DNA from 2 places in the Weissella sp. ESL1177 genome. Region 2 is predicted to be linked to the other one. Evidence: riboswitches for the same ligand, from Rfam matches in the RefSeq annotation. Region 2 holds a riboswitch; the other holds the start of a gene.
The links. A riboswitch is a leader RNA that binds a small molecule or an ion and turns the genes downstream of it on or off. The one in region 2 is predicted to bind thiamine pyrophosphate.
Positions count from the first base shown of each region.

Region 1: it holds a riboswitch for thiamine pyrophosphate, as region 2 does, so the genes downstream of both, thiW (energy coupling factor transporter S component ThiW) here and thiS (sulfur carrier protein ThiS) in region 2, are expected to answer to the same signal.

Region 1 is NZ_CM176591.1:234,802-242,502, forward strand. It holds gene AC3B5D_RS01180 (phosphoglycerate kinase) at 1-683, shown strand, start outside; gene AC3B5D_RS01185 (LysR family transcriptional regulator) at 799-1,695, shown strand; TPP riboswitch at 1,745-1,846, shown strand; gene thiW (energy coupling factor transporter S component ThiW) at 1,948-2,463, shown strand; gene thiM (hydroxyethylthiazole kinase) at 2,460-3,308, shown strand; gene thiE (thiamine phosphate synthase) at 3,262-3,879, shown strand; gene AC3B5D_RS01205 (ATP-binding cassette domain-containing protein) at 4,005-4,928, shown strand; gene AC3B5D_RS01210 (ABC transporter permease/substrate-binding protein) at 4,940-6,460, shown strand; gene cls (cardiolipin synthase) at 6,543-7,701, shown strand, end outside.
Region 2 is NZ_CM176591.1:1,760,545-1,768,245, reverse strand. It holds gene AC3B5D_RS08640 (NEAT domain-containing protein) at 1-782, opposite strand, end outside; gene AC3B5D_RS08635 (potassium channel family protein) at 976-1,644, shown strand; gene AC3B5D_RS08630 (amino acid permease) at 1,943-3,301, shown strand; gene AC3B5D_RS08625 (GNAT family N-acetyltransferase) at 3,437-3,961, opposite strand; gene AC3B5D_RS08620 (DUF368 domain-containing protein) at 4,168-5,007, shown strand; TPP riboswitch at 5,152-5,241, shown strand; TPP riboswitch at 5,337-5,426, shown strand; gene thiS (sulfur carrier protein ThiS) at 5,469-5,666, shown strand; gene thiF (sulfur carrier protein ThiS adenylyltransferase ThiF) at 5,684-6,334, shown strand; gene AC3B5D_RS08605 (thiazole synthase) at 6,348-7,118, shown strand; gene AC3B5D_RS08600 (hydantoinase/carbamoylase family amidase) at 7,121-7,701, shown strand, end outside.

The DNA of each region.
Region 1 (7,701 bases), 630 kb from region 2:
CGGCTGGTTACTTAATGGAAAAAGAGATTAAGTTCTTAGGTGGTGCTGTTGAAAATCCTAAGCGTCCATTCGTAGCCATTATTGGTGGTGCAAAGGTTTCTGACAAAATTACAATTATTCAAAACTTATTACAAAAGGCAGATAAAGTGATTGTCGGTGGTGGTATGGCATACACATTTGCTGCCGCTAAGGGTGAAAAGATTGGTAATTCTCTGTTTGAAGAGGACAAGGTTGAACTTGCTAAGCAATTGATTGCCGATGCTGGTGATAAGTTAATTCTACCTGTTGATGCAATTGCCGCAGATAAATTTGCAAATGATGCTGAGACTTACGTTGCAGAGGGTGACATTAAAGATGGTTACATGGGACTTGATATCGGTCCTAAGTCTGTAGAATTATTCAAATCAGTTCTTTCAGATGCAAAGACGGTTGTTTGGAACGGACCTATGGGTGTGTTTGAGATGGCAAACTTTGCAAAGGGAACTCTAGCAATTGGTGAAGAACTTGTTAAGGTTACTGCTAATGGTGCAACGACGATCGTTGGTGGTGGTGATTCAACTGCCGCCGTACAACAATTGGGTGTTGCCGATCAATTAAGCCACATTTCAACTGGTGGTGGTGCTTCTCTAGAATATCTTGAAGGAAAGACGTTGCCAGGAATTGCAGCAATTTCTGAAAAATAAATTTGATTAATTAAAAAGGAAGTCGGATTTTGTTATCTGACTTCCTTTTTAGTATGTCAACATTGATTGGTTTGTGGTAAACTATTCCAAACGGTAATGAATAAGGGGACATATTATGGATATTCATAAATTTGCTGTTTTTCTTGATTTGGCGGAAACGGGGAATTATTCTGAAACAGCAGACCGATTATATACAACACAGGGGAATATTTCAAAGCAAATTTTATCTTTGGAAAAAGAATTAAAGACACGACTTTTTAAACGTGAACATCGGCATATTTATTTGACAGAGTCTGGTCGTATTACAGAGATGTATGCTAAAAAAATTTTACATGAATTTTCGGCATTACAACAAACGTTAGAACAACATAATACAGAGTCAGATAATGTTTTAACGATTCATACCATGCCAACTTTTTCAAATTATCGTGGCTTTTCATTGATGAGTGCGTTTCATCAACGGTATCCAGAAATTACGTTACATTTTTCAGAAATAAAAGATAATTTATTGTTAGACTCTTTAAATAATAATCAGGCTGATATTGTATTTGGTCATTATACGTCTACAAATAATCAAACCATTGAAACGTTATTAACGGATCAGGATAATTTAGTTTGTATTCTTCCGGTAAATCATCCATTAGCAAATCATCAAATTATTTCATTAAACGATTTAATGTCAGAAGAATTATTGCTGCTTGAAGGAGAAGAGACATTAATTTTCAATAAATTAGGAGTCATGGGTGATAAAAAACAATTGTCATCTGCGGTATCATATCAAGGTGAAAGAATCGATATTATCTTAAACATGGTTTCAAATGGGATGGGAATTGCCCTAATGATGGAAAAAAGAGTTGATATGACAAATGATGGTCCATTAATTAAGCGTAAAATAGGAACAAATACAACAAGTAATTTTGGCTTTATGAGATGTAAACAAATGCATGAATCAAAGGCGAATGAATTATTTTGGAAATATATCACACAAGCAACTAATCACGATATTCTTTAAACGTATTTTTAGTTGTTAATGTGTTACTATAATAATATAAAATTAAATAGATATCACAAAGGGGAGCTGTATTAGCTGAGAAAGAGATTATCTCTAAACCCTCCGTACCTGTTTTAGTTATTTAAGCGAAGGAATTGTGCATATAAGGCATTTTCATGGTCTCTTTGTGATTTTTTATTGCAAGGAGGCTTTTTTATTGAGCGTTTTTTAGTCAACATCGCCAAACAAATTTTAAATTGAGGGAGAATATCAATGAATACAAATGTTAGGAAAATCACCTATTTAGCGATGATGATTGCCTTAGATGTCGTTTTATCACCAATTTTACGGATTGAGGGGATGGCACCAATGTCGAGTGTGATCAATATTTTGGCTGGTGTGTTAATGGGACCATTATATGCAACAATTATGGCAACGTGTTGTGGTATTATTCGAATGATGATGATGGGAATTCCGCCATTAGCATTGACTGGTGCAGTATTTGGTGCTTTATTAGCAGGTATTGGGGCAAGGTTAACTCATAATATTTACGGTTCAATTATCGGTGAAATAATTGGAACAGGAATTATCGGGTCATTAATGTCATATCCAGTAATGGTATTATTTACTGGAACAAAAACAGATTTATATTGGTTGTTGTATACACCGAGATTTTTGGGGGCAACTTTTATGGGTGCCATTGCCGCATGGTTAATTTGGCAACAGGCCAAGAAAATAACACTTTTTAAAGATATGATGCGCCTGTTTAATGGTAAAAAGGGGGCATGAAATTGACAGAAATCACAATACCTCTTAAAAAATCACCGCTCGTTCATTGTATTACGAATGCCATATCTGTTGAAACTGTTGCAAATGCATTACTCTATGTTGGTGCAAAACCAATTATGACAGAAGATGTGCGTGCTTTTGATGATTTAGCGAGTCAAACAGATGCTGTATTACTAAATCTTGGTAGTTTATCGCCTAATAAAGAAAAAAGCTTGTTAGCTGCTGGACAATTGGCTATGCAACAAAAACCATTTGTATTAGATGTTGTGGGAATTGCAAGTGCGACATCAGCTATGCAAATTGCACAAAAGTTAATGCTAATGCAGCCAACTGTTGTCCGTGGTAATATTTCTGAAATGCGCGCACTTTGTGGCTTAGCAACAAATAGCCGTGGTGTGGATGGCAGCATACTTGACCAGACAGATGAAGAAATAAGTCATTTGATTACAGCACTACAAGCTCGCTCGTCACAATTAACCTATGTTGCCACTGGCGTAAAGGACATCGTTGTTTCAAAAAATAACGTTTGGGTACTTTCAAATGGTGTGGATGAATTAGATCGTTTTACAGGATCTGGTGATACATTAGGTGGGTTGATTGCAGCTTTCTTGGGGACAGACATGCCAACAGAGATGGCGACGATCTGTGCCATTAGTTATTTAAATATTTCAGGTGAACAGGCAAAACGAAAAGCAAGAACTTCAGGAATTGCAGAATTTCGACAATTATTCTTGAATGAATTATCAGTATTGGGTAGTGATGATCCGCATTGGATCAACAAGATAAGAGGGGTAAAAAATGGCAAAAGAATTATATCTAGTGACAGCTCGATATGGAGAATCTAAGGCAGAATTCTTGAGTAAACTTGAAATAGCCTGTGCTAATGGGGTCACCTTGGTTCAGTTACGTGAAAAAGAGTTATCAACAAGAGCTTATTATGAATTAGCATTGCAGGTAAAACAAATAACTGATAAGTATCATCTACCATTAATTATTGATGATCGTATTGATATTTGCTTAGCGGTTGATGCAAGCGGAGTTCATATTGGTGATGATGAATTACCTGTTGACGTTGCACGTCAATTGATTGGTCCTGAACGTATGCTTGGTGTATCTGCAAAAACAGTCACACGTGCAGTTGAAGCCGCTGAAAATGGGGCAGATTATCTCGGCACTGGTGCAATTTTTCCAACACAAACCAAAGTTGTCACAAAACAAACATCAATACCAACTCTCAAGGCAATTACAGCAGCAGTTAAAATTCCTGTATTTGCTATTGGTGGGATTAAAGAGGATAAAATTGCAACTTTTAAGGACACTAACATTATTGGCGTTGCAGTGGTTAGTGAGATTATGCAGGCAACAAATATAGCAGAAAAAGTGCAGCATCTTAAACAAGCACTTGAAACATTATAATTTTCAAAAGACTGAGTCAATTATGAATTAGTACCCAGTCTTTTTTATATACTTAAAGTATTTGCTATTATAAAAATTTATTGATGATTAAATTAATTCGTGAAGCAACGCAAAGGAGGATATTAATGATTGTATTCAAAGATGTTATCAAAACCTATCAAGAAAAAGAAGTCGTTAATCACCTTGATTTAACCATTTTATCTGAAGATTTTTTTGTTTTGGTTGGTCCAAGTGGTAGTGGTAAAACAACGATTTTGAAAATGATTAATCGTTTAATTGAACCAACTAATGGTGATATCTATATAGATAATAAAAATGTTAATCAGATGGATATAAAAGAATTACGGCAAAATATTGGCTATGTTTTACAAAATATTGCACTATTTCCTAATCTGACCATTAGTCAAAATGCAGGTATCTTATTGGAATCTAAGGGAATAAAGCGTGAGCAACGGCAAATAATGGTCAACCAATTACTAGATAAAGTGGGATTACCACATGAACAATATGGTTCACGAATGCCAAGTGAATTGTCTGGTGGGGAACAGCAACGTGTGAGCATTGTACGTGCATTGATCACAAAACCTGAAATAATTTTAATGGATGAACCTTTTAGCGCACTTGATCCATTATCTCGTAAACAATTGCAAGATTTAATTTTGTCATTGTATCAAGAGTTTAAACCAACGATTGTTTTTGTTACCCATGATATGCAAGAGGCTTTACGCTTAGGGACAAAGATTGGTGTATTAGTTGATGGTCATTTGGAACAGGTTGGGACACCAAATGAAGTGATTCATAAACCAGCAAATCAAACAGTTGCTGCTTTATTTGATCATCAGCCAGTCGTTTTGATTAATGATTTAAAAAAAGCAGGTATTTTTCATGAGTTGCATGCAGTACAATCGACTGATGTCACACCCCAATTACGTGGCACGCAAACGATTCAAGAATTAGCAACCTGTTTACGAGTCCATCAACAGGTAATTATTGATCAGTCGTTTATGATAACTAGTGATGATTTGATGAAATATATTAGTGAACATTGAGGAGGGACGATATGTTAAATGAATTCGTTAATTTACTGATGACACAATCAAATGATATTATCGTTGCCTTACGAGAACACATCTTACTGTCATTAATTGCCATTCTAATTGCTACGATTATTGCTGTACCGTTAGCTGTTTCATTAATTAATCATCGACGCGCAGGGGAATTTGTATTACAAGTTGCGGGTGTTGTACAAACGATTCCTAGTTTGGCTGTTTTAGGTGCTTTAATTCCATTTGTGGGTATCGGTACTGTGCCAGCGATTATTGCATTAGTACTTTATGCAATTATGCCAATATTTCAAAATACGTACGCGGGCTTAACCGAAATTGATCCGAACTTAATTGAAGCAACTGAAGCATTTGGCTTTTCTCGTTGGTTTAAATTATTCAAAATACAATTACCATTGGCAATGCCGATGATTTTATCCGGATTACGCATTGCGATGGTGATGATCATTGGTACAGCAACATTAGCAGCACTAATTGGTGGTGGTGGCTTAGGAACATTTATTATGATTGGCATTCAAACGAATGACAATGCACAGCTTTTATTAGGTGCCATTTTATCAGCAGTACTAGCATTGGCCTTTTCGTGGGGCATTAAATTAATTGGGAAATTATCATTAAAGAAAATCGGTATTATTACAACTTTATTAATCGTCTTAGGTGGTGGCTATTTAGGTGGACAAGCGTTGATGCAACCCAAGGGTACGATCACAATCGCTGGTAAACTAGGTGGTGAACCAGAAATTTTAATTAATATGTATAAAGAGTTGATTGAAAACGATAATCCAAGATTAACGGTTAACTTGAAACCAAATTTTGGCGGGACAACATTTATTTATAAAGCGCTTAAATCAGGTGATATTGATATTTATCCCGAATTTACAGGGACAGTATTACAAACATTAGTTAAAGGACAACACGTTAGCCATCAACCAAAGCAAGCATTTAAAGATGCAAAACGAGCAATTAAGCAACAAGATAATTTAACATATCTTGCACCAATGAAATATCAAAATACGTATGCACTGGCTGTGCGACGATCAGACGCAAAACGTTATCATCTCAAAACAACGAGTGACTTGGCAAAGCGTGCACCGCAATTAACAGCGGGATTTGATCATGATTTTTATCAATTAAAAGATTCATTTCCAGGGTTGAAACAAACTTATCAGTTAAACTTTAAACGAGTTACTAGTATGTCATCAAGTTTGCGCTACAAAGCACTAGCGAATAAGCAGATAGACGTGACAGATGCTTATACGACGGATCCACAACTTAAAGCCTATCATTTTGTAACGTTAAAAGATGATAAAAAGTATTTTCCACCATTCCAAGGAGCACCTTTGATTAGAACAGCAATATTAACGAAATATCCGAAAATTAAAGCAAGTTTAAATCGTCTACGAAATAAAATTAGTAATCAAGATATGATTGAAATGAATTATCAAGTAACGGTTGAACATAAGCAAGCAGCAACAGTTGCTCATCAATATTTAGTAAAACATCACTTATTAAAGTAGTTGGCAAATTAATTATTAATTTAACATATTTGTGTTACATAAAACTGTTAGAATAGTATTACTATTCAAAAGGAGTGTTGGTATGTTTGAACATTGGGTGGTGATATTAGTAACCGGATTGTTTGTTATTAATACACTAGCGGCAATATTAACGGTGTTTAGAGATCGTTATCGTGATATAACGTCTATTTGGGCGTGGATGCTAGTTTTACTATTGTTTCCAATAGTAGGATTTTTAATATATTTTTTGTTTGGTCGTAAATTATCTGGCCATCATATTTTTAATATGCAAACACAACAAGTGCTTGGGGTTGATCAAATAGCAGCTAATCAACAAAAAGAGGTGCTATCAGTTGTCGACACAAATCATTATGTTGAAGAACAGGCATTTATACGATTATTTTTACAAAATGAGCAAGCAATCTTTACTAATCAAAACGAGGTTAGTATTTTTACAGATGGTCATGAAAAATTTAAGCAATTATTTGCAGATATTAAAGCAGCCAAACATCATGTGAATATTGAATATTACACGATTTATAACGACAAAATTGGTAATGAGTTAATAGATTTATTGACAGAGAAAGCAAAAGAAGGTGTTCGTATTCGGGTTATCTTTGATGCTTGGGGATCGGGTGGCAATAACGCCAGGTTATACAAACGACTCCGGGCTGCTGGTGGTCAAGTGGAAGCGTTTTTAATGCCTAGGTGGCATTTGATATCATTACACGTTAATAATCATGATCACCGTAAGTTAGTGATCATTGATGGCAATATTGGTTACATTGGTGGTTTTAATGTTGGTGATCAGTATTTAGGTCGATTGGCAAAGTTTGGTTACTGGCGCGATACGCATCTTCGGGTGGTTGGCGATGGCGTTTTGGCAATGCAAAGTCGCTTCTTTACAGATTGGAATGCAACAACCAGACATGAAAAACTAAAATTTAGTGATGATTATTTTCCATCAAATAATGTTAGTGGGGATGTAGCGATGCAAATCGTTTCTTCAGGCCCAGATGCTGATACGAAACAAATTTATCAAGGATATTTACGTATGATTTCAATGGCCCATGAAAGTATTACGATTCAATCACCTTATTTTATTCCTAATCAGGCAATTATGGATGCCATTGAAGTGGCTGCTCGATCAGGTGTACGTGTCCGCGTGATGATTCCATCAAAGCCAGATCATATGTTTGTTTATCGGGCAACGGAATACTATGCAAGTGTCTTAGTTAATG
Region 2 (7,701 bases):
ACTGCTTCACCAGCTGAAACTTGATTACTATCGTTAGCGTCAGTTGATTTGCTTTCATCAGTTTGTGAATTGTCAACTGTTGATACGGTTGTGTCATTATCAGAAACTGATGTTGTAGAAGAAGACGACACACTTGTGGATTGACTATTCTTGGTTGAAGATACTGATGAAGTTGGTGAACTAACTGACGTTTGATCATCATTTGAACTAGCAGTGCTGCTTGATGACACACTAGAACTTGAAACAGTACTTGACGACACACTAGAATTTGAACTAGTAGTTGTTTCAGGCTTGAATCCCTGAATAGCTAAACGAATGTCATATTCATGATCATAATTCATCATTGGAATGTTCACATGAATCTTCGTTTTGATTGGTTGACCACTTGCTAATTCGTCAGCGGTTAATGTTAGGCGATAAACTGTTTGGTTGTACCCATTTTTTTGAGTGGTCCCCATTTTAACAACTTGATGTTGGGTATCCTCGCTTGAAATGGGGTCGTCGCCAAGACTAACTGGTGTATTAGATGTTAAATAGGCATAATAATTACCATCAGCCAGCTTCTCTAATGAAATCGTGTTTAAATAGAATTGGGATGCAGTAGAAGTTGCATCACTATTTCCCTGCAAAATTTTCAAATCATAATTCTTTTTAGTTGTTGCAGCTTGAGTTGTTTCAGCAGCATTAATGACCGTATTAACACTTGAAACAGTTGTTGTTGCTAGCATACTTCCAAGAACAACCGTTGAAAACAGTGTTGCAGTTCGTGAAAAAGTACTCATATCTGTCCTAAAACTCCTTGTATTATATTTTATTTGTCCAGTTTACAAGACTTCACACAATATTCATGAAAAGTTCATAATCGAACATGGTCAATTTTAAAGGTTATTTTTAGGTTAATCAAGTTATTTAAATCGAGAGTCTGAATATAATTAGTGATAAAATGGATTAAAGAAAATTTGCGAGGTTACCAATATGAAACAGACGTATGCGATTGTTGGTTTGGGCCGGTTTGGTAGCTCATTACTAGAATCACTAATAGAGGCTGATCAGGAAGTTTTAGTTATTGATAAAAATCCCAACCTAGTTGAGAATTATATGGATATTGCAACACATGCGGTCATTGCAGATGCACAGGATGAAGATGCATTACGAGATTTAGATTTAGCAAGTTTTGATCATGTTGTGGTTGCCATTGGGCATAATCAACAGGCATCGATTTTAACAACGATTCTATTGAAAGATTTAGGCGTTCGCCACGTTATTGCGAAAGCTGAAAATAATTTGCACGCTCGTGTACTAGACAAAGTTGGTGCTGATCAGGTTGTGAGACCCGAAAATGAAATGGCCCATCGTTTAGCTGAACAATTGATGACACCAAACTTGCTTAATTTTATTGACTTAGGTGATAAACATTCATTAGGTGAAATTAAAATCGGTAATTTACGTTTTGCAAACAAAACGATTGAAGAGATTGACATTAGAAAAAATTATGGTCTTAATATCATTGCGATTCGTTCAGAAGACCGAGTCGTTATTACACCCGAACCTGATGAAGTGATTCAGGTTGGGGATGTGTTAACAGTTGCGGGTGAAACGAAAGATGTGAAGCATTTTGAATCGTTAGTTGCCAAAATTAAGTAATTATCAGTGAATCGCTATTGACTATCAAACTTAAACGTCCTATAGTTAGACATACTAATTGATGTCTTGGTGAAAAAAGAGACTGTTGGTTATTGATGATATCTAGAGAATTTGTATTTGGTGAAAACAAATTATCATCAGCTAATAGTGGCGCTTTTGGAGAGACGAAAATTACCTGTAATTAAGTGGCTTAGTCAGCGACTAAGAATTAGGGTGGAACCGCGTTATCAAACGTCCCTATGTCAAATTTAATTTGGCATGGGGATATTTTTTTATCCTCATGCAGTGAGGTATATTTATGAATAATCAGTCTGAACGTGAGTTATCACGTGGTCTCAAGGCACGTCATGTACAAATGATTGCCATTGGTGGTGCGATTGGAACGGGTCTATTTTTAGGATCAGGTTCGGCAATTAAAGCAGCAGGTCCAGCGCTAATTTTAGCGTATGCCATCACTGGTTTATTTGCCTATTTAATGATGCGTGCGGTCGGTGAACTATTACTTTCGAATACAAAAGTTCGTTCATTCATTGATTTTGTACGAATTTATTTGGGTGATAAATGGGAATTTGCTATTGGTTGGGCATATTGGTTAAGTTGGGCAAGTTTAGCCATGGCTGATTTAACAGCTAGTGGTATTTATTTGCGGTATTGGTTCCCATCATTACCACAGTGGATTACGCCATTAATCGTTATTATTGTATTAGTAACATTTAATTTGATCAACGTTCGGTGGTTTGGTGAATTAGAATCATGGTTTGCTTCAATTAAAGTATTTGCGATTTTGGCATTGATCGTTGTCGGCATTGGTCTAATTCTTTCAGGATTCCATACAGGTGGCAATACAGCTAGTTTTAGTAATTTAGTGTCACATGGTGGTTTCTTTGCAACAGGATTTAAGGGCTTTATCATGGCATTTCCAATGGTGATCTTTGCTTTTACAGGAATTGAAATGGTTGGTTTAACTGCTGGTGAAACAGAAAATCCTGAACGTGATTTACCCAAAGCAATTAATTCAGTGCCCGTGAGAATTGGTTTATTCTACGTCGGGGCCATTGCAATTATTATGTCAGTTTATCCTTGGGATCAAATTGATACATCACAGTCCCCTTTTGTACAGGTGTTTTCGGGTATGGGGATTAAGTTTGCAGCAACATTAGTTAACTTTGTTATCTTAACAGCTGCTTTATCAGCGGCGAACTCAGCGATTTTTTCAACGTCACGTACATTATACGTGCTAGCAAAAAATCGCCAAGCACCTCATTCACTAGCAAAAGTGTCAAAGAATATGGTGCCTGTTACAGGTATGTTGGCATCATCGATTGTGTTCTTAGTGGTTGTCTTATTAAACTATTTCTTCCCTTCAAAAATATTTACGATGATTACCAGTGTTGCCACAATGAGTTTCATTTTTGTTTGGTTACTGATTATGGTTGCACATATTAAATATAGGCAAACACAAGCAGCGATTAATAATCCCTATAAAATGCCACTATTTCCGGCGACAAGTTATTTAACGATTATTTTCTTTATTATTGTGTTAATTATTTTAGCAATTAACGTTGAAACCAGATTATCAGTCTTTCTAACCATTCTATTCTTTATCTTGTTACTGGGTGGTTATAGTTTGTGGTCAAAACGTCGGCGTCAAGAATAAATGAAAAATAAGCGTGAGACAAAAGGCTTCAGTCTTTTGGAACACATTTAAGGACGGCAATCTACCAATTAAATTGATAGATTGCCGTCCTTTTCAGCTGGTCAAAACGACCGATGTTTTTATTAATAACGATGACTAATCTTCTAATAGTAGCTGAAAAGCAAGTCGTTCACCATTTGGGACAGGCATAAGCACGTGACCACAATATTGAAAACCAGCTTTTTTAACCGTCTTTTGCATCCCCTGATTAATTTCATGGGTATCAATCCGAATATCACGATAGCCATGCTCTAATGACAATATCACTAGATCATGAATTAAATGATGTGCGAGACCTTGACCACGAACATCTGCATCGATGGCAATGCGATGTAGACAGAGATATTGTGACTCATGACCTAACCATGAACCATCAATGTCCTCATAAGCTTGCTCAGGTCCGGGCACTAATTTACCAACACCAGCCACCTGATGATGATGGATGAGCACATAGACAAGGCCATTCTGAATATCTTGCACAAATTCTTCTCGTTGGGGCTCTGCTGATCCTTGCCATTGGGGTGAATTTTGACTGCCGAGATAGGCTACTGCCTGTTGAATAATACGATAAATAGCATCAACATCTGTTAATTTTGCTTGTCGCGTATAAGTTAATGACATGGATATGCGCCTCCCGATATAATTGAAATTTTGTACTTCATTATAGCAAATAATTAAAAAAATTGGTTTATAAAAAAATAAGCTAATAAAACAATGTTTTTTTAACTTATTATAAGGAATGATTAGGTATAATACTAATTAATGGTCATTTATATCGCCATGAACACGAATATAGTGATAAACGACATGAAATGAGGAAATAATCAATGCAAAAACGACCAGGAGATATTATCTTCCGTGCTGTTAAAGGTGCATTAATTGGATCAGGATTTATTTTACCAGGCATTAGTGGTGGCGCTCTTGCCGCCGTCTTTGGATTATATGAACGCTTAATTTTATTTATGGCAAATCCATTGAAAAACTTTAAAGCAAATGTCCGGTTTTTCTTACCAGTTGGAATTGGTGCAGTGCTGGGTATTTTTTTACTATCATTTTTGATTAGCTTTATGTTAGGAGAAATTGAAAGTGTTGCACGTTGGTTCTTTATTGGTGCTATTTTAGGAACGGTGCCAACATTATGGTATGAAGCGGGAAAAATGGGACGATCACAATGGGATATCGCATTGTCCATAATGGCGTGTATTTTGATGTTAATATTCTTATGGTTTGGTCGACCATTATTTTCAACCATTGAACCCAGCATGGGCGCTTGGTTTTTAGCAGGTGCTTTGATTGGATTAGGATTACTTGTACCAGGATTGAGTCCATCTAATTTTTTAATTTATTTAGGACTATACAAAGGAATGAGTGATGGTATTAAAAATGGTGATTTAACGGTATTGATCCCCCTTCTCTTAGGATTGATTGTGATTGTTTTAGTATTTGCAAAAGTTATGGCGTATGTTTTTAAAGTTGCTTATGCCAAGTTGTTCCATATTATTTTTGGTATTGTGATGGCATCAACAGTGATGATTATCCCGATAGATTATACTGGTTTCACTGTTTGGCATTATATGTTTGCAGTTATCTTATTAGCTCTTGGCACAGGATTGGGCTGGTGGATGGGTCGTTTAGAGCAGATGGTAAAGCCAGAGATAGTGGTTTAGAATTTCATAGTAGTGAAATTTGAGGTGGTGACTTGTCGTATGATACAAGGTAAATGATGCATGCAACAGCTCATCATTGAAAGCGATTTCAATAATGAGTTGTGTTTCATAATTAAACGTGCTATGGTTATCTTGTTAAGTTAATTAACGTATCTGGGGTGCTGTTAAGCTGAGAATATACCCACTGAACCTGATTTGGTTAATACCTGCGCAGGAAGATACAGTCCGAACATAGTAATTGATGGGCAGTCTTTTTGTGAAAACAAAGAGGCTGCTTTTTATATTTTATGAGGATTGCATAAAGCAATTGGTAAAAACAAAATCTAAACAACCATCGTCTGGGGTGCTGTCAAGCTGAGAATATACCCATGAACCTGATGTCGATAATACGATCGAAGGAAGTACGATATTTGACTGTGTACAAATACCCTTCTTTCGTGATGAGAAAGGAGGGTATTTTTTTGATTATTTTAAATGGTGAACAAATCGCAAATATGGCTGGTAAGACACTAGTCGATTTATTACAAGAAAAAACAGATATGATGCAAAATGTTGTTGTGGAATTAAATGGCAAAATTATTCATCGTGAAGAATTAGCGACACAAAGATTATCAGAAAATGATCATGTTGAACTAATTTCTTTTGTTGGTGGTGGTTAGAAAAGAGGACAAATAAAATGACACCAAAATTTCAAGGCGTAGCTGTCGCCGATTTCTTTGAGGGCATGAAAGCACGTAATGTTGCTGGTACAACGGAACCTTTGCAAAATGCGCGAGTTACGATTGCTGGTGCAGGTGGCTTAGGTTCAAATATTGCAATTGCACTTGCCCGTAGTGGTGTTGGTCATTTAACAATCATTGATTTTGATACCATCGAAATGAGTAATCTTAATCGGCAACAATATAAAGTTAGTCAGATTGGGATGCCTAAAGTTGTGGCATTGAAGCAAAATTTATTAGAATTTAATCCATTTATTGATATTGATATCCAGCAGGTCAAAATAACGCCTGATAATATCGAAATATTATTTGCAGATTGTGATATTGTCTGTGAGGCGTTTGATAACCCAATGGCCAAGGCGATGTTATTGGATGGTATAACCAACTTTTATCCTGACAAGCCACTTGTTATGGGCAATGGTATGGCAGGATTACATGTCACTAATGAGATGAAAACAAAACAACAGTTACCAAATGTTTATATTTGTGGAGATGGTTATAGTAAAGGTGCTGAAGGACTGATGGCACCACGTGTTATGGTATGTGCTGGTCATGAGGCTAATGCCATCTTACGGTTATTAACTAAGCGCCCCGTTTTAGCAGAATAGGAGATAAATAATCATGGTTGAAAGTAATGATGATTTAATTATTGGTGGTCACCATTTTTCTTCGCGTTTCATTTTAGGATCAGGGAAATATTCATATGAATTAATTGATTCGGCAATTCATCATGCTGACGCACAAATTATTACAATGGCTTTGCGCCGAACGAACGCAGCTGAAGAAAATATTTTGAATTATATTCCTGAAGATGTCACGATTTTACCAAACACATCTGGTTGTACGAATGCTGAAGAAGCTATCCGCATGGCACGCATTGCTCGTGAATTAAGTGGTAGTGATTTCATTAAGCTTGAAGTTGTACCAGATAAAACTTACTTGTTACCTGATAATGAAGAAACAATCAAAGCAACGCAGGTTTTGGTAGATGAGGGATTTATTGTGATGCCATATATGTTGCCTGATTTAAATGCTGCGCGTAAGTTAGTGGCCGCAGGTGCTGCAGCTGTGATGCCATTAGGAGCGCCAATTGGTACGAATCAAGGCTTGGCAACGAAAGCATTGATTCAAATTTTAATTAACGAAATTGATGCACCGATTATCGTTGATGCCGGTATTGGTCGTCCAAGTCAAGCAGCTGAAGCTATGGAAATGGGTGCCGCTGCAGTAATGGCTAATACAGCGATGGCAACAGCTGGTGATATACCATTGATGTCAGAAGCCTTTAAGTTAGCTGTTCAAGCAGGCCGAAAAGGTTATCTTGCGCATCTTGGTCGTGTTTTGGATAAAAAAGCTGTGGCATCTTCACCAATAGCGGGTATTAGTAAATAATTATGTCGAATGAAACTGTACAATTAGGTGATTTGCTAGATCAGTTCAATGCATCAGATGAAGTTGGGCAAAATCGGCTCGTTTATAATCAACAGTGGTTGCAGAATCAACGTGCTTTAATTTTACTTGGTCAAAAATATCATGCAAAAGCCACTGTTGATGATTATGGCAATGTTTCTCTAGATTTTCCGGGACAAGAAACAGTTGCACCGATTGCAACGGGTTCTCATATGGACACTGTGCGTCAAGGTGGTCGTTATGATGGCTTATTTGGTATTCTGGGTGGATTTTGTGCGATACAAAAAGTCTATCAACAAGGTTCTTTACCTAAAAAACCGCTCCGTTTGATTTCTTTTAGCGAAGAAGAAGGTAGCCGTTTTCCAGCAGCATTTACTGGATCCAGTTATTATACAGGACATCGGCAAGTAACATCATTAGTTGATAAATCAGGTATAACATTTGAACAAGCTAGACGCAGTGCAGTCAAACAATTACAAGCAATGTCTGGTGTGAGTCGACAGCGAGCGTCTTTACCAGCAAGCTTTATGGAATTGCATATTGAACAAGGACCGCGCCTGGCACA